Regions from separate parts of the Kitasatospora sp. NPDC058184 genome, predicted to be linked through region 2. Evidence: riboswitches for the same ligand, from Rfam matches in the RefSeq annotation. Region 2 holds a riboswitch; each other region holds the start of a gene.
What was found. A riboswitch is a leader RNA that binds a small molecule or an ion and turns the genes downstream of it on or off. The one in region 2 is predicted to bind cyclic di-AMP.
Positions count from the first base shown of each region.

Region 1 (4,171 bases), on a different contig from region 2:
ACGACGTACGCGAGCACCGCGAGCAGCCCCGAGGCCATCCCCGCCACCCGCCCCAGCCCGTGCGAGACGTAGCCGTAGAACGCGCCGGCCGCGGTGATGTGCCGGGCCATCGCCACGTAGCCGACCGAGAACACCGTCAGCACCACGGTCGCCACGATGTACGCGGCGGGCGCGCCCGCGCCGTTGCCCTGACCGACGATGATCGGCAGGTTGCCGGTCATCGCGGTGATCGGGGCGGCGGTGGCGAGCGCCATGAACACCACGCCGACCAGGCCGACCGAGTCCGCCTTCAGCCGGTCGACCCCGCCCGCCCCGGGCCGCTCCCGCCCGGCCGTCTCCCCCGCCACGCCCCCGCTGCGGACCGCCATCCGGCCTCCTCGCCTCCCGGCCCGCCCGACCGCCGGACCGGCCGGGCGCTGACCGTCCGCCAGCATGGCGCCCGCAGGCGCCCGGAGATCCCGGCGAACCCCCTGCGGGACACCGGAGTTGACGCTTCGTTCGATCGATCGAACACCCCGGGCGGGCCCGGGAACGAAAGCGGCCGGCCCGGCCGCACGAGGAGGTCCTCATGCGGCCGGGCCGGCCTGGGCGTGTCCCGCGCCCATGTCCGCCGTGCGGCGATCACCCGGTCGAGCGGTCACCCGACATGACCATCCCGGGCGATCGGTTCGCCCGCAGCGGCGGTGGTTCCTGGTACCCCGGAGCTCTCGGGGTCAGAGCGCGACGCCGTGCGCGCGCAGGTAGGCGACCGGGTTGATGTCCGAGCCGTACTCCGAGCCGTTGCGGATCTCGAAGTGCAGGTGCGGGCCGGTCACGTTGCCGGTGGCGCCGGAGAGGCCGATCTGCTGGCCGGCGGTGACGGTCTGACCGATCCTCACGCCGATCGAGGAGAGGTGCGCGTACTCGGCGTAGTGGCCGTCGGCGAGCCTGATCTCGACCTCGTTGCCGTAGGCGCCGCCGTTGCCGGCCTTGACCACGACACCGTTGGCGACGGCGCGCAGCGGGGTGCCGGTGGAGGCGACGAAGTCCTGGCCGGTGTGGTGGCCGGAAGCCCACATCGAGCCGGCCACGCCGTAGGCGGTGCCGAGCCGCGGGCCGGCCAGCGGGGCGACGAAGCCGGAGGTGGCGGCGGCGACCGGAGTGGCGGTCACGGCCTGGGCCGGAACGGCGACCTGGAGCTGGGTCTCGAGCTGCGCGGAGGGCTTGGCGGCCTCGGTCTGCACCTGGACCTGGGCCTGCGGCTTGGCGGCCTGGGTCGCCGGAGCGGACGGCTTGGCGGGCTTGGCCGGAGCGGCGGGCTTCGCCGGGGCGGCGTCGGCGGCCGGCGCGGCGGCGTGGCCGGACAGCGCGAGCTGCTGGCCCGGGAAGATCAGGTTCGGGTCGGCGCCGACGACCGAGCGGTTCTGCTCGTACAGCGCGTGCCAGCCGCCCTCGACGTTCCTGGCGTCGGCGATCTTGGACAGGGTGTCACCGCTGACGACGCGGTAGCTCTCCTGCGCGGCCTGGGCGGCCGGAGCGGCGGCCTGCGCGGCCTGCTTGACCTCGGTGGAGGCGGCGGCCGGAGCGGCCGGGGTGTGGGCCTGGGCGCTCATCGCGGTGACGAGCGGGAGGGCGAAGGACACACCGGTGACGGCGGTGGCGATGCCGATGCGGGCGGCGCGGGGCAGGGCGATACGACGAGCCTGTGCAGGCATGGAATTTTCCTCTCCGACGCCTGCGAGGTGAGCTGTCGGGTTCGGGCTGGAGTTGCCCGGCCGCTTGCGCGGCTTCACCCCAAGCCGGTCCTGGACGCCCGCGCCCTGAGGCACGAACTCCGGTCCGGCGACTTACCTGTGGGTCCCCCGCTCCTGCCGTACAGAGTTCGTTTCGAACCACCGGGCAGCGGCAGGACTCGGCGTTCCACCCGGCGGATCCGTCCGGACTGGCCGGGCGGTCGCTGAACTAAAACCCATCCGTTCGGGTGAAGCAATGTCGATCTCTTGAAACGGCAACGATCGCCCCTGTCCCAGTGACCCTCCGCAGGCCCGGGCCCACGGTGCGTACACAACCCATTCACCCCCCGCCACTGATCCACGACCCTGCGCCGAGATCGGCCACGCCGCGCACCCGTCCGCTCACGCACCGCCAGCCGCCAACACACCCACCGGTGACCCTTGTCACGTGCGCCTCGGCAGCGCAGGATTCGCCCGTGGCCACCTCCGAGGCCGGCACCCTGCGCCTGGGCACCGCGCAGGGTCGCTGGGTACTAATGGCGACGGTGCTCGGCTCCAGCATGGCGATGCTGGACGGCACCGTGGTGAACGTCGCGCTGCCCCGGATCGGCGCCGACCTCGGCGCCTCCCTCGCGTCCCTGCAATGGACCCTGAACGCCTATCTGCTCACCCTGGCGGGCCTGATCCTGCTCGGCGGCGCGCTCGGCGACCGCTACGGGCGGCGCAAGGTCTTCCTGATCGGCGTGGTCTGGTTCGCCGTCGCCTCCGCGGCCTGCGCCGCCGCGCCGAACATCCACGTGCTGATCGCCGCCCGCGCCGTCCAGGGCATCGGCGGGGCGCTGCTCACCCCCGGCTCGCTCGCCATGCTCCAGGCCGTCTTCCACCCTGACGACCGCTCGGCGGCGGTCGGGCTCTGGTCCGGCCTCGGCGGGGTGTCGGCGGCGGTCGGCCCCTTCCTCGGCGGCTGGCTGGTGGACGGCCCCGGCTGGCGCTGGATCTTCCTGCTGAACCTGCCGCTCGCCGCCGCCGTGATCGCGGTCACCACCCGGTCGGTGCCGGAGAGCCGGGACGAGGGCGCCTCCGGCCGCTTCGACGTCCTCGGCGCCGTGCTCGCCGCCCTCGCCCTCGGCGCGATCACCTACGCGCTGACGGCGGCCGGCGAGGGCCTGTCCCCCGCCGTCTGGGTCAGCGGGGTGCTCGGAGTGGCGCTCGGCGTCGCCTTCGTGGCGGTCGAGCGCCGCGCGCCCGATCCGATGCTGCCGCTCGGACTGTTCTCCTCCCGGCTGTTCACCGCCGTGAACCTGGTCACCCTGTGCGTGTACGCGGCGTTCAGCGGCGTCTTCTTCCTGCTGGTGGTGCAGCTCCAGATCGTGTCCGGCTTCTCGCCGCTGGTCTCGGGCTTCGCGCTGGTGCCGATCACCGTGCTGATGCTGCTGCTGTCCGCGCGCGCCGGGCGCCTCGGCAAGCGGATCGGCCCGCGCATCCCGCTGACCGTCGGCCCCCTGCTGTGCGCCGCCGGGGTGCTGCTGATGCTGCGCGTCGGCCCGGACTCCTCCTACTGGGTGGACGTGCTGCCCTCCGTCACGGTGATGGGCTGCGGCATGACGCTGCTGGTCGCACCGCTGACGGCGACCGTGCTGGCCGCCGTCGAGGTCCGGCACGCGGGCATCGCCAGCGGGGTCAACAACGCCGCCGCCCGCGCGGCCGGCCTGCTCGCGGTCGCCGCCCTGCCGGCGCTGGCCGGGCTGAGCGGCGACGCCTACCGGGTGCCCTCCTCGGTCGACTCCGCCTTCCACACCGCGATGCTGATCTGCGCGGGCCTGCTGGCCGCCGGCGGGCTGATCGCCCTCGCGACCGTACGGGGCAACGTGCTCGCCGCCGACGACCAGCAGGTGGCCGAGCCGAACTGCGACTGGCCGTGCGGCACCACCACCCCGCCGCTGGACCCGGGCCACGTCCCCACGACGCGCGAGGGCCCCGCCACCGGTCCGGCGGCGGGGCCCTCGACTCAGGGCTGACGAGACGTCAGAGGATGTCGCCGGGCGCGTACTTGGCGGCCTCCGGGTAGGCGGCCGCGACGGCCTCCACCTGGCGGACCACCTCGGCGACCTGGGCGCCGGCCGCGCCGGTGAAGGACAGCCGGTCGGCGAGCAGCGCGTCCAGCGCGGCCCGGTCCAGCGGGATCCGCTCGTCGGCGGCCAGCCGGTCCAGCAGCTCGTTCTCCCGGGCGCCCGCGCGCATCGCCAGCGCGGAGGCGACGGCGTGCTCCTTGATGACCTCGTGCCCGGTCTCCCGGCCGACGCCCGCGCGCACCGCGCCCATCAGCACCTTGGTGGTGGCGAGGAACGGCAGGTAGCGGTCCAGCTCAGCCTCGATCACCGCGGGGAAGGCGCCGAACTCGTCGAGGACGGTCAGGAAGGTCTCCAGCAGGCCGTCGAAGGCGAAGAACGCGTCCGGCA
Region 1 is NZ_JBHVVE010000018.1:37,754-41,924, reverse strand. It holds gene ACFVXH_RS29340 (APC family permease) at 1-368, opposite strand, end outside; gene ACFVXH_RS29335 (peptidoglycan DD-metalloendopeptidase family protein) at 714-1,694, opposite strand; cyclic di-AMP (ydaO/yuaA leader) riboswitch at 1,697-1,897, opposite strand; gene ACFVXH_RS29330 (MFS transporter) at 2,249-3,730, shown strand; gene purB (adenylosuccinate lyase) at 3,738-4,171, opposite strand, start outside.
Region 1: linked by a shared signal. The riboswitch ahead of ACFVXH_RS29335 (peptidoglycan DD-metalloendopeptidase family protein) and the one ahead of ACFVXH_RS03340 (transglycosylase family protein) in region 2 are both predicted to bind cyclic di-AMP.

Region 2 (4,171 bases):
CTCTCCGGGGCCCGTCGGCGTGCGCGCGGTCGGCCGTGGCGGGCCGTGGCAGGCCGTGCCGGGCCATGGGGTGGCTCAGCCCTCCTGGGCGGTAGGGCGGTCGGCGGTCAGGCGGTGCCCGTCGGCGGCCTCGCCGGTACGGGTCTCGGTGCGGCGGCCGCGGGCCAGGTAGTCGCGCAGGACCAGTTCGACGGCGTCCTGGGGGCTCTTGGTGCCGGAAAGCATCATCGCGTCGATCGCGAGGTTCGCGTCGAGGGTGACGGTGACCTGGGCCATGTGACTCCTCCTCGGGTGCAGAGCAGCAGCATGCCCGCTGGGGCGGCGATCCACCACGGAACGGGGCGGAACCGCGGTCGGGAACGGTCGGGCACGCCGGGGCCCCGGGAACGCCGGAACCCCCGGGGAGGAGCGACCAGACTCTCCCCGGGGGTGGTGGGCGGTCAGCGTTCGGACGACGGCCGACAGCTGACGGATAACAGCTGACAGATGTTGAAAGCTGTCAGCTGTTATCTGTTACCCGTCAGCTGTTACCGGCCATCCGTCGGCCGTGCGCCGTGGACCGTGCGCCGTCCTCAGACCCGGCCGGCGAAGTCCGGGGCCCAGTTGGCGATGCTCTGCTCGCGGACGCCCGAGCTCGGGTTGGCGGCCTCGACGTACTTGCCGTTGCCGATGTAGATCGCGACGTGGTAGACGCCGGAGTCCTTGCCGTTGTTGGACCAGAACAGCAGGTCGCCCGCCTGGAGGCTGTCCAGCGAGACGTGGGTGCTGGCGGCGGCCTGGTCGGCGGCGACGCGCGGGACGGAGATGCCCGCGGCGCGCAGCGCGGCCTGGGTCAGGCCGGAGCAGTCCCAGCCGCCGTTGCCGGTGCCGCCGTAGACGTACGCCTGACCGACCTTCGACTGGGCGAAGGTGACCGCGGCGGCCATGCTGCCGGTCGCGGCCGGCGCCTGGGTCTGGGTCTGCGTCTGGGCCTGGGGCTGCGGAGCGGGCTTGGTGGCGGGCTTCGCGGCCGGCTTGGTGGACGGCTTGGCGGCCGGGGCCTCGGGCTGCGCGGTCGGCTGGGCGTTCACGGCACCGCCGTTCGCGGACTGGCCGGACTTCTGCGAGCGGTCGAACCAGGTGAAGTCCGAGCCGGACGTGCCGGCGGAGGACTGGCCGGCCCGGGCCTGGCCGTTGCCGCCGAAGGACAGCTGCTGGCCCGGGTAGATGGTGTCCGGACCCTCGGTCAGGGTGCCGCGGTTGAGGTCGTACAGCCGCTGCCAGCCGCCCTGCACCTTGTGCTGGTCGGCGATCGCGGACAGCCAGTCGCCCTCGACGACGGTGTAGTCGCCGCCCTGGGCCTGCTGCTGGCGCTTCTGCACCCAGTCGCTCCGGTTGCCGGAGGCGGCGGAGTCGGTGGAGGCCTGTGCGTCGCCCTGGGCGGGCGCGGCGGGCTTCGCGGCGGGGGTCTGCGGCTGCGCGGGCTTGGCGCTGGGCTTCGCGGCCGGAGCGGCCGGCTTGGCGCTCTGGGCGGGCGCGGCGGGCTTGGCGGCGGTCGAACCCGCCGAGGTGTCAACGGCGGCCGCGCCGCCGCCCTTGGTGAGCCCGGCCTGGACCGAGCAGACCGGCCAGGCGCCGGGGCCCTGCGAGGCGAGGACCTTCTCGGCGACGGCGATCTGCTGGTCCTTGGTGGCCAGGTCGGCACGGGCCGCGTAGGCCGTGCCGCCGAAGGCGGACCAGGTGCTGGAGGTGAACTGGAGGCCGCCGTAGAAGCCGTTGCCGGTGTTGATGCTCCAGTTGCCGCCGCTCTCGCACTGGGCGACCTTGTCCCAGGTGGCGACGGAGGCGGCCGAGGCGGTGCCGGTGGTGAGGCAGGGGACGGTGAGGCCGACGCCCGCGACGCCGAGGGCGGCGATCACGCGACGGGTACGGCCGGACAGACGGGTGCCGTTGGTGGGCAGCATGAAGACGTGGTCCTCTCCCACGCCTGCGAGGTGAGCTGTCGGATTCGGGCTGGAGTTGCCCGGCCGTGCGGTGAGCACGGCTTCACCCCTAGCCCTGGACCGTTCCGGAGAGCGGTCCGGGGCGACTTACCTGTGGGTCCCCCGCTCCTGCCGTGGTGCGTTTTCGCGCTTCCAGGACATCCGACGGCAGGACTCGGCGTTGCGGATGACCGGGTTCGTGTGGTCACGAACGGGGAGCACGTTAATCAGACTTAAGTTCAAACTGCAAACCACTGTGATGTGCATCACGGTTTAGTGGAAACTGCCAAAATTGCCACTCACCATGATCGTAAATGATCGTTTTCAGGCAATGCTGTTGTGGAAGCCGACAACTGGCTCCGCCTCAGGAGTGGCGTGACGGTGCGTCGAATCGCGGAGTGGCGCACTCCGGCGGGTGGGGGAGCGGTCGCGATCGGAGCATGTGAATCCACGCTCCCTATTTCCTTTCAAATAGCGCCAGAACGGACATTCCCCTTCATTGCCGGGTGACTCCCGTACGGGACGGACGGGGTGGGGGAAGTACGCGGAAGGGCCCGGAACGCGATCCGTTCCGGGCCCTTCGGTGCGCGCGAACCCGCGCGCGGTGTCCTTATCGTCCGCCAGGCCCCTCGGCGGCCGCGTGGGCGCCACGGGAGCCCTCCACGACCCCCTCGGCCTCGGCGGCGGCCGCCGCCTCCGCCTCGGCCCGCGCCAGGTCCTCCGGGGACGGCGTGGGCAGCGCGGCCAGGTAGGTGGAGGCGATCAGCTGGCCGACCGACGGGTAGGCGCCCAGCGGCGCGGCCGACGGGCAGCCGGTCTCCTCGGCGGCGGTGGCGAGCAGCTCGGAGTCCGCCTCCGGGCCGATCACCAGCGGGGCCAGCGCCGGGCGCTGCGAGCCGGTGTCCTTGAGGTGGTTGACGGCCGCGGCCACCGAGCCGGGCACGTCGAGCGCGGCGGCGACGACCGGCACGGCCAGCCGGGCGGCCAGCAGCACGCCGGTGATGCCGGCCGCGGCGGCCGCGTCCTCGCCGCCGACGGTGGTCAGCACCACGCCGTCCGCGGCGGTCGCGATGGCGAACAGTCGGGCGCGGTCGGCCCGGGCCAGCCCGGCCTCGGAGAGCCGGACGTGCACGGCCTCGGCCAGCAGCGGGTGCGGGCCCAGCGGGTCGGTGACGGGCGCGCCGTACTCGGCGGCGAGCGCGTGAAGCCCGGTCAGGAAGGTGTGCGGGCCGGGCACCAGCGGCACCAGGACGGGCATCGGCCGCCCGGCCTCGGCGGCCAGGGCCAGCAGCTCGGCCACGGTGCGGTCCTCGCCGCTCGCGCCCGCCGCACCGTCACCGGGGAGGTAGCCGACGGCGGTCTGGACGCCGTTCTGCTCGGTGCGGACGATCGAGAGCAGCTCCTCGACGACCGAGCGGGACTCGGGCCCGGCGGTCGCGGGCACGGCGAGCACCAGGGCCGGGGCGCCGGCCGGGATCTCGGGGCGCTCGGGACGACGGTGGCGCCCCCGCGCACGGGAGCCTGGAGTACGGACGGGCAGTGGCGCGCCCGGAATGGCTGCGGTGCTCATGCCGGAGATCGTAGGACATCGGCCCGTCCGGCTTGCAGTCGGCTGCCGTACGGGTTTCGCGTGCTCGCGGTACGGACCCGGTGCGTCTCCGGCGCCGGTCCGGGCGCTTTGCCTACAATCCGGACATTCTTCGCCCAACCCCCGCGTGGTGGCCGGTGCTTGTCCCGACGTGATCCGAGGGGGCGGGCGTTGCACCCGGGGCGCGTGAGATGTCTCACAGCATGAGCCCGGCTTGACGGAGGGTCACGGGTGGGCGACTCCCGGCATTCGAAGATCAACATTCAGCGGGGAGGTGCTCACGGCCGGTTATCGCGGGCTCGACGATTCATCGGCTATGTCCGTTTACGTACCGTCAGGGGAAGGGCCCGTGAAGAGTTCGCGGCTGCGGGTAAAAGGCCTCGTGCACCTGCAATGTCCCGTGCTGATGCACGTGCACTGCGGCTATCATCACGTCAAGTGAGGCGTTGTGCCGGACCGGTACGGGGCCGGTCCGTTCGTTTCGGCGGTGCCGGGGGCGCCGCGCTGGACGACAACTCCGGAGCTCTTCGGGAGATTTCTATGCACGACTCGCAGGACACGCACGGCTCGTACGACACCTACAACGGGATGGCCGCCGCCGATCTCCAGGGGGTGGTCTGGC
Region 2 is NZ_JBHVVE010000002.1:14,317-18,487, reverse strand. It holds gene ACFVXH_RS03345 (hypothetical protein) at 76-276, opposite strand; gene ACFVXH_RS03340 (transglycosylase family protein) at 573-1,964, opposite strand; cyclic di-AMP (ydaO/yuaA leader) riboswitch at 1,951-2,121, opposite strand; gene ACFVXH_RS03335 (hypothetical protein) at 2,572-3,531, opposite strand; gene ACFVXH_RS03330 (DUF397 domain-containing protein) at 4,090-4,171, shown strand, end outside.

Region 3 (4,171 bases), on a different contig from region 2:
CCGGACCGGGGAGACGGCCGACGAGCTGATCCGCCGTCTGGTGCGGGCCGAGCCGCAGGGCCGTCCGGTGGTGGTGGTGTCCACCGACCGGGAGGTCGCGGAGGGCGTGCGGAAGGCGGGCGCGCGCCCCGTGGCGTCGGTGCTGCTGCTGAACCGGCTGGCCCGGCCCTGAACCCGGGGAGGTTCGCATGATGCCTGGTCAGGGCCTGTTTCGGAGCATTGTGCGAGTCCGGTGAAGTCAGTGTGGGGACCGGAGTTCACGCCTTCGGGGGAGTGGCAAAACGGATAGATCTTCACTAGGGTCTGGCGTCAAACCTATTTTCCGGAATCTCATCCCATCAGGTGAGCCCGTTGGAAGAAGGAGCCGGTCCCTTGGCCTCCCACCGCCGTCCCAAGCAGCCGAGCCGCGCACGGATCTCCGTGCTCACCGCGGCCGCTGCGACCGCGGTCGCCCTCTCCGCCCAGGTGGCCGCGCACGCCGCGCCGCAGCCGAACAAGACGGACGTCAAGGCGCAGATCGACCAGCTCCAGGAGGAGCAGGAGCAGGCGGCCGAGAAGTACAACGGCGCCAAGGAGCGGGCCGACCAGCTGCGCAAGCAGGCCGACCAGCTGCAGGACCAGGTGGCCCGCGGCCAGGAGCAGATGACCCAGCTCCAGGGCGGCCTCGCCGAGGTGGCGGGCGAGCAGTACCGCAGCGGCGGCATCGACCCGTCCGTCCAGCTGATGCTCTCCTCGGACCCGTCCGGCTACCTGGACAAGGCCTCCACCGTCCAGCAGGCCAGCACCAGTCAGGCCGAGGCGCTCAAGGGGCTGCTGGACCAGCAGCGCCGGCTGGACCAGGAGAAGACCGAGGCGGCCGCCGTGCTCGCCTCGCTGGACACCACCACCAAGGACCTGAACCAGGCCAAGTCGGACGTCAACACCAAGCTGAAGGCCGCCCAGGACCTGCTGAACTCGCTGAGCTCCGCCGACCGCGCCGCGCTGCGGGCCCAGCAGGCGCAGGACGACCGCGCCTCGCGCGGCAGCGACCGGGTCGACCTCGGCAGCCTGCCGCCGGCCAGCGGCTACGCGGCCACGGCGCTGGCCAAGGCGATGAGCAAGCAGGGCTCGCCGTACGTGTGGGGCGCCACCGGGTCGACCACCTTCGACTGCTCGGGCCTGATGGTCTGGGCGTACGGGCAGGCGGGCGTCTCGCTGCCGCGCACCTCGCAGGAGCAGGGCCACTACGGCACCCGGATCCCCTCGCTGGACCAGGCCCAGCCGGGCGACCTGGTGATCTACGGCCCCGACATGCACCACGTCGGGATGTACATCGGCAACGGCATGGTGGTCCACGCGCCGCACACCGGTGACGTGGTGAAGGTGATGAAGGCCGACGCGATGTCGATCAACACCATCCGCCGGGTCTGACGGACCGACATGCCCGAGGGGCTCCCGCGGGGGCCTGTGAAAAGCGCCACCCCCGTTCGGGGTGGCGTTTCGGGTTTCCGGCCCTTCGACGACCACATGGTGAGAACCGATCAGCCTTGTGTGCGTCAATGGTCACCATCGGTCATTTTCACAAAGGAACTTGGGTAATCTTCTGTCTTTTTTCTGACAAGGATTTGAACCGATCACGGTTCAGTTACTAGGGTCATGCTCCGAACCACCGCACTGTCGATCGCCCAGCCAGGGTGGCGGCGGTGGTTACCGTCGAGTTCGCAAGGCAGCGGGACAGGTCGAAGCGACTGTCCGACAGGGGAGCCCAGTGGTAGGGGGCGCTGCGGAGCGGAGCCGGGGAACCACGTTCCTCCGGGGTGAATCGGCGCCAGGTCGGCCGGTGGAACGGCCGTGAGGCGTCGTAGGGCATGCTTCCGGCCCGAACCCGTCAGCTCACCCGGTAGGCGGCCGTAGGAAGAAGGAGTCCGCCTTCGTGGCGTCCCATCGTCGTCCCAAGCCCGCCGGCCGCGCCCGGGTCTCGATCCTGACCGGCGTCGCCGCCGCAGCCGTCGTCCTCTCCGCGCAGGGTGCCCACGCGGACCCGCAGCCGACCAAGGAACAGGTCAAGGGGCAGGTCGACCAGCTCAACGAGCAGGCCGAGGTCGCGACCGAGAACTACAACGCCGCCCAGGCCAAGCAGCAGGACCTGGAGAAGCAGGTCTCCGGCCTGCAGGACCAGGTGGCCCGTCAGCAGGCCCAGGTCACCGAGCTCCAGGGCGGCCTCGCCGAGATCGCCGGCGAGCAGTACCGCAACGGGGGGATATCCCCCACCGTCCAGCTGATGTTCTCCTCCAGCCCGGACAGCTTCCTCAGCCAGGCCGACGCGCTGAACCAGGCCGGCAGCACCCAGAAGGGTCAGCTGAAGGAGCTCCAGGAGCAGCAGCGCAAGCTCGACCAGGACCGCAACGAGGCCCAGGGCAAGCTCGCCGAGCTGGAGTCGACCACCCAGCAGCTGAAGGCCTCCAAGGACGAGGTCCAGGGCAAGCTGAAGGCGGCCCAGGACCTGCTCAACACGCTGACCGAGCAGGACCGCCAGGCGCTGCGCCAGGCCGAGGAGAAGGCCGCCGCCGAGGCCAAGGCCAAGGCCGACGCCGCCCAGGCCCAGCAGCAGCAGGCCGACCGCGCCTCCCGCGACAACAGCCGCGGCAGCCTCTCGGCCCCCACGACCACCGCTCCGGTGAACGTGGCCCCCGGCAGCTCGCGCGGTGCCGCCGCGCTGTCCGCCGCCGCCTCCAAGATCGGCAGCCCGTACGTCTGGGGCGCCACCGGCCCGGGCTCCTTCGACTGCTCCGGTCTGATGGTCTGGGCGTACAACCAGGCCGGCGTGTCGCTGCCGCGCACCTCGCAGGCGCAGGCCTCGGCCGGCACCCGGCTCGGGACGGACCTCTCCAAGGCCCAGCCCGGCGACCTGCTGATCTTCTACACCGACGCCCACCACGTCGGCATCTACGCCGGCAACGGCCAGGTGCTGCACGCGCCCAAGCCGGGCGCGTCGGTGCGCTACGAGGCGGTCACCAACATGCCGCTGACCGGCATCGTGCGGGTCTGATCCCCGCTCGGACGTCTCCAGGCCCGGTCTCCCCCAGGGGAGGCCGGGCCTGCGGCTTTTCCGGCGGCTCGATCTGATGTCCGATTAGGGAGTGAATATTCGGGTTGGGAGGGGTTTGGACTCGCTTGCCCGGACTCGCTAACGTCTGCCACCGGACTCCCGCTCGACGGCCGCCCGTCCCGGTGCGGCGGCGGGGGCCGCGCCGCAGGATTGGAGCCGCTGCCGCCATGCCCGTGCACCGCCGTTCCCAACTGCTCGCCCGGGCGCTGGTGCTGACCGCGGCCGCCGCCACCGCGTTGGGCGCGGCCACCGGAGGCAGCGCCCAGGCGGCCCCCGCCAGCCCCGACCCGGGCGACCGTCAGGACGTCAAGACGCAGGTCGAGCAGCTGTACGACGAGGCCGAGCAGGCGTCCGAGAGGTTCAACGCCGCGCAGGAGGCCCAGCGGCGGCTCCAGGGCGAGACCACGATCCTCCAGGGCGAGATCGCCCTCGCCCAGGACCAGCTCAACGGGCTGCGCGGCGACCTGGCGATGGTGGCCGGGGCCGAGTACCGCGGCGGCGGGATGACCCAGACCGCCCAGCTCATCCTCTCGCCCGACCCGGAGGGCTACCTGGCCCGCGCCCGCACCCAGGGCCAGGCCGCCGTGCGCCAGCAGGAGACCCTGCACGAGCTGATCACCCGCCAGCGCCGGCTCGACCAGCGCCGCACCGAGGCGGCCGACAAGCTCGCCGAGCTGGACCGGACCCGGCGTTCGCTCGCCGACAGCAAGCAGCAGGTCCAGCAGCGGCTGGCCGGCGCGCAGAAGCTGCTGAACGGCCTGGGCACCGTCGAGCGGGCCCGGCTGGCGGTCCAGGACGCCCGGGACGCCGAGCAGCGCGCCACCCGGGGCACCGACCGGCTGGACCTCGGCACCGCCCCGCCCGCCTCCGAGCGCGGGGCGGCCGCGCTGGCCGCCGCGGTGCGGATGATCGGCTCCCCGTACGTCTACGGGGCCACCGGCCCGCACGCGTTCGACTGCTCCGGTCTGATGTACTACAGCTGGCGGCAGGCCGGAGTGACCCTGCCGCGCACCTCGCAGGCCCAGGCGTACGCCGGGCAGCGGATCAGCCTGTCCGAAGCGCGACCGGGAGACCTGGTGATCT
Region 3 is NZ_JBHVVE010000001.1:504,759-508,929, reverse strand. It holds gene ACFVXH_RS02320 (NYN domain-containing protein) at 1-172, shown strand, start outside; gene ACFVXH_RS02315 (C40 family peptidase) at 373-1,410, shown strand; cyclic di-AMP (ydaO/yuaA leader) riboswitch at 1,749-1,902, shown strand; gene ACFVXH_RS02310 (NlpC/P60 family protein) at 1,913-3,028, shown strand; gene ACFVXH_RS02305 (NlpC/P60 family protein) at 3,256-4,171, shown strand, end outside.
Region 3: linked by a shared signal. The riboswitch ahead of ACFVXH_RS02310 (NlpC/P60 family protein) and the one ahead of ACFVXH_RS03340 (transglycosylase family protein) in region 2 are both predicted to bind cyclic di-AMP.

Region 4 (4,171 bases), on a different contig from region 2:
TGGTTGCGCGAGCACTCCCCGGTGCACCGCACCACCCTGCCGAGCGGGGTGGAGGCCTGGCTGGTGACCAGGTACGCGGACGCCCGGCAGGCGCTCGCGGACAGCCGGCTGTCGAAGAACCCGGCGCACCACAGCGGGCAGGCGCACCGCACCGGCCGGGTGGGCATCCCGGGCGAGCGGCAGGCGGACCTGATGACCCACCTGCTGAACATCGACCCGCCGGACCACACCCGGTTGCGCCGGCTGGTGTCGAAGGCGTTCACCCCGCGCCGGGTGGCCGAGTTCGAGCCGCGGGTGCAGCAGCTCACCGACCGGCTGATCGACGGCTTCGCGCAGCGCGGTTCGGCGGACCTGATCCACGAGTTCGCCTTCCCGCTCCCCATCTACGCGATCTGCGACATGCTCGGGGTGCCGGCCGAGGACCAGGACGACTTCCGCGACTGGGCAGGGATGATGATCCGCCACGGCGGGGGCCAACGCGGCGGCGTGGGGCGGGCGGTGAAGCGGATGCGGGCGTACCTGCTGGAGCTGATCCACCGCAAGCGGGCGGACCTCGGGGACGACCTGATCTCGGGCCTGATCCGGGCCGGCGACCACGGTGAGCACCTGACCGAGAACGAGGCCGCGGCGATGGCCTTCATCCTCCTGTTCGCGGGTTTCGAGACCACCGTGAACCTGATCGGCAACGGCACCTACGCGCTGCTGCGCAATCCGGAGCAGCGCCGGCTGCTGCAGGAGTCGGTGGTGCGCGGGGAGAGCGCGCTGCTGGAGACCGGGATCGAGGAACTCCTGCGCTACGACGGGCCGGTGGAGCTGGCGACCTGGCGGTTCGCGACCCGTCCGCTGACCATCGGCGGGGTGGACATCCCGGTCGGCGACCCGGTGCTGGTGGTGCTGGCCGCGGCGGACCGCGACCCGGCCCGGTTCGCGGCGGAGAACACCCTGGACCTGGCCCGGAAGGACAACCCCCACCTGGGCTTCGGGCACGGCATCCACTACTGCATCGGCGCTCCGCTGGCGCGGCTCGAAGGGCGTGCCGCGCTGGCCACGCTGCTTTCCCGGCTGCCCGATCTGCGGCTCGCGGAAAGCCCGGAGAATCTGCGCTGGCGGGGTGGTCTGATCATGCGTGGCCTGCGCGAACTCCCGGTGGAATTCAGTCCGGAGAGCCGTTCCCCGCACGCCCCTCCGCACCCCGTTCCGGATGCCTCTTCGACGCCTCCGACCTGCTGAGATCGCGCTGACGGGACGTCGCCGATCGCCCGCCGACGGGGGTGTGAACACCCATCAATCCGGACATAACGCCGCTGTTGGTAGGCGATCGGACACGGGCCGTAATTGTTGTGTGATATCGGTGATATGAGCTTGTGATTGGTCTGATGATCTGTCTACTCTCCCTGGAGTTCGCAGCTGCGGACCTCGTACGCGGAACGCCGAATCCTGCCCGCCGCGTCACGGGAAACCGACCAGAACCCTGGGCAGGGGCGGGGGAACCAGGTTTGTTGCCGTCTCCCCACGGCTTGGGGTGAAGCCGCCCGAGCGGAATCGTTTCCGCGTACGGCGGCCGGGCCACCTCCCGGTCCGAACCCGACAGCTCACCTCGCAGGCGTACGGAGAGGGACCTCTTCATGCTGTTCGTTGGAACTGGCCGTCACCGTCGTCGCACCCAGGCCGAGAAGGCCATCGCCGTCGCCGGTGTGGCCGGCGTCGGACTCGCGATGCCGCTCCTCACCGCCACCGGCGCCTCCGCCGCCCCGGCCTCCACCTGGGACTCCGTCGCCCAGTGCGAGAGCGGCGGCAACTGGAGCATCAACACCGGCAACGGCTTCTACGGCGGCCTCCAGTTCACGTCCAGCACCTGGAAGGCGTACGGCGGCACCGCCTACGCGGCGCAGGCCAACCAGGCCAGCAAGGCCCAGCAGATCTCGGTCGCCGAGAAGGTGCTGGCCTCGCAGGGTCCGGGCGCCTGGCCGGTCTGCTCCCAGAAGGCCGGTCTGACCAAGGGCGGTGCCCCGGCCTCGGTCGACACCTCCTCGGACGCCAAGCCGCAGTCCGCCCCCAAGCAGCAGGCCCCGAAGCCCGCCGCCAAGCCCGCCGAGAAGCCGGTCGCGCAGAAGCCCGCCGCCCAGAAGCCGGCCCAGAAGCCCGCCGCGCAGCCGGTCCAGCAGGTCGCCCCGCAGCAGCAGGCGCAGCCGCAGACCCCGGGCTTCTCCGGCAAGGCCGGCTGGGACGCCGACGCCAAGGTGTACTGGTACCAGAACAACGGCGGCTGGTACTGGACCAGCCACCAGAGCGTCTACCAGCAGTACGCCGGCCAGGCCGCCGCCCAGCCGCAGTACGCCCCGCGCGCCGCGCAGCAGGCCCCGCAGGCCGCCGGCCACGACTACACCGTCCGTGCCGGTGACACCCTGTCGACCATCGCCGCCGCCCAGGGCGTGTCCGGCGGCTGGAGCGCGCTGTACGAGCAGAACCACTCCACCGTCGGCGGCGACCCGAACCTGATCATGCCCGGCCAGGTGCTGCACCTCGGCTGAGCCGCCCCGCCCGACGCCGGGACCGCCCGCGGCCGGCAGCACCCCGAGACCGGGGTGCCCGCCGGGGCGCCCGCCGCCGCGCCGGAGCGCTCGGCGTCGACGCCGCTCCACCCCGCCGTCCGAAGGGGGCCGGTCCTACCGGTCCCCTTCGTCCGCATTCGCCCGCTCCGGTGGGACAAGCTGGGACAAGCAGGTGAACTACCGGTGGGTAGCAGGGCCACACGGTGAGACGGGACCGAGGCCGACGCGGCCACGGCAGCCCGGGCGGTTAGGCTCTGGTCGTAACGACTCCGCAATCGTCCTGCTGGCAGCACCACCGTCAGACCGGACCCTGCTCTCGCAAGGAGATGCCTCGTGCCGTCCATCGATGTCGTCGTAGCCCGTGAGATCCTCGACTCCCGCGGCAACCCCACGGTCGAGGTCGAGGTCGGCCTCGACGACGGCAGCACGGGTCGTGCCGCTGTCCCGTCGGGTGCCTCCACCGGTGCCTTCGAGGCGCTGGAGCTGCGCGACGGCGACAAGAACCGCTACTTCGGCAAGGGCGTCGAGAAGGCCGTCCTGGCCGTCATCGAGCAGATCGGCCCGGAGCTGGTCGGCTACGACGCCACCGAGCAGCGCCTGATCGACCAGGCCATGCTGGACCTGGACGCCACCCCGGACAAGTCCTCGCTCGGCGCCAACGCCATCCTGGGCGTCTCGCTGGCCGTCGCGCACGCCGCCTCCGAGGCCAGCGACCTGCCGCTGTTCCGCTACCTGGGCGGCCCGAACGCGCACGTCCTGCCGGTCCCGATGATGAACATCCTCAACGGCGGGTCGCACGCGGACTCCAACGTCGACATCCAGGAGTTCATGATCGCCCCGATCGGCGCGGAGTCCTTCTCCGAGGCCGTCCGCTGGGGCGTCGAGGTCTACCACACGCTCAAGGGCGTGCTGAAGGAGCGCGGCCTGTCCACCGGTCTGGGCGACGAGGGCGGCTTCGCCCCGAACCTGGACTCCAACCGCGAGGCCCTGGACCTCATCGTCGAGGCCATCGAGAAGGCCGGCTACGTGCCCGGCCGTGACGTCGCGCTGGCCCTGGACGTCGCCTCCTCCGAGTTCTACGAGGACGGCGCCTACCGGTTCGAGGGCAAGGACCTCACCGCCGCCGAGCTCATCGAGTACTACGCCGAGCTGGTCGCCGCCTACCCGCTGGTCTCCATCGAGGACCCGCTGGACGAGTCGGACTGGGCCGGCTGGAAGGCCATGACCGACAAGCTGGGCGACAAGGTCCAGCTGGTCGGCGACGACCTGTTCGTCACCAACCCGGCCCGTCTGGCCCGCGGCATCGAGACCGGCACCGCCAACGCGCTGCTGGTGAAGGTGAACCAGATCGGTTCGCTGACCGAGACCCTGGACGCCGTCGAGCTGGCCCAGCGCAACGGCTACCGCTGCATGATGTCGCACCGCTCCGGCGAGACCGAGGACGTCACCATCGCCGACCTGGCCGTCGCCACCAACTGCGGCCAGATCAAGACCGGTGCCCCGGCCCGCTCCGAGCGCGTCGCCAAGTACAACCAGCTGCTGCGCATCGAGGAGATCCTCGACGACGCCGCCGAGTACGCCGGCCGCGGCGCCTTCCCGCGCTTCCGCCACGAGGGCTG
Region 4 is NZ_JBHVVE010000004.1:2,061-6,231, forward strand. It holds gene ACFVXH_RS08650 (cytochrome P450) at 1-1,230, shown strand, start outside; cyclic di-AMP (ydaO/yuaA leader) riboswitch at 1,452-1,620, shown strand; gene ACFVXH_RS08655 (transglycosylase family protein) at 1,626-2,531, shown strand; gene eno (phosphopyruvate hydratase) at 2,886-4,171, shown strand, end outside.
Region 4: linked by a shared signal. The riboswitch ahead of ACFVXH_RS08655 (transglycosylase family protein) and the one ahead of ACFVXH_RS03340 (transglycosylase family protein) in region 2 are both predicted to bind cyclic di-AMP.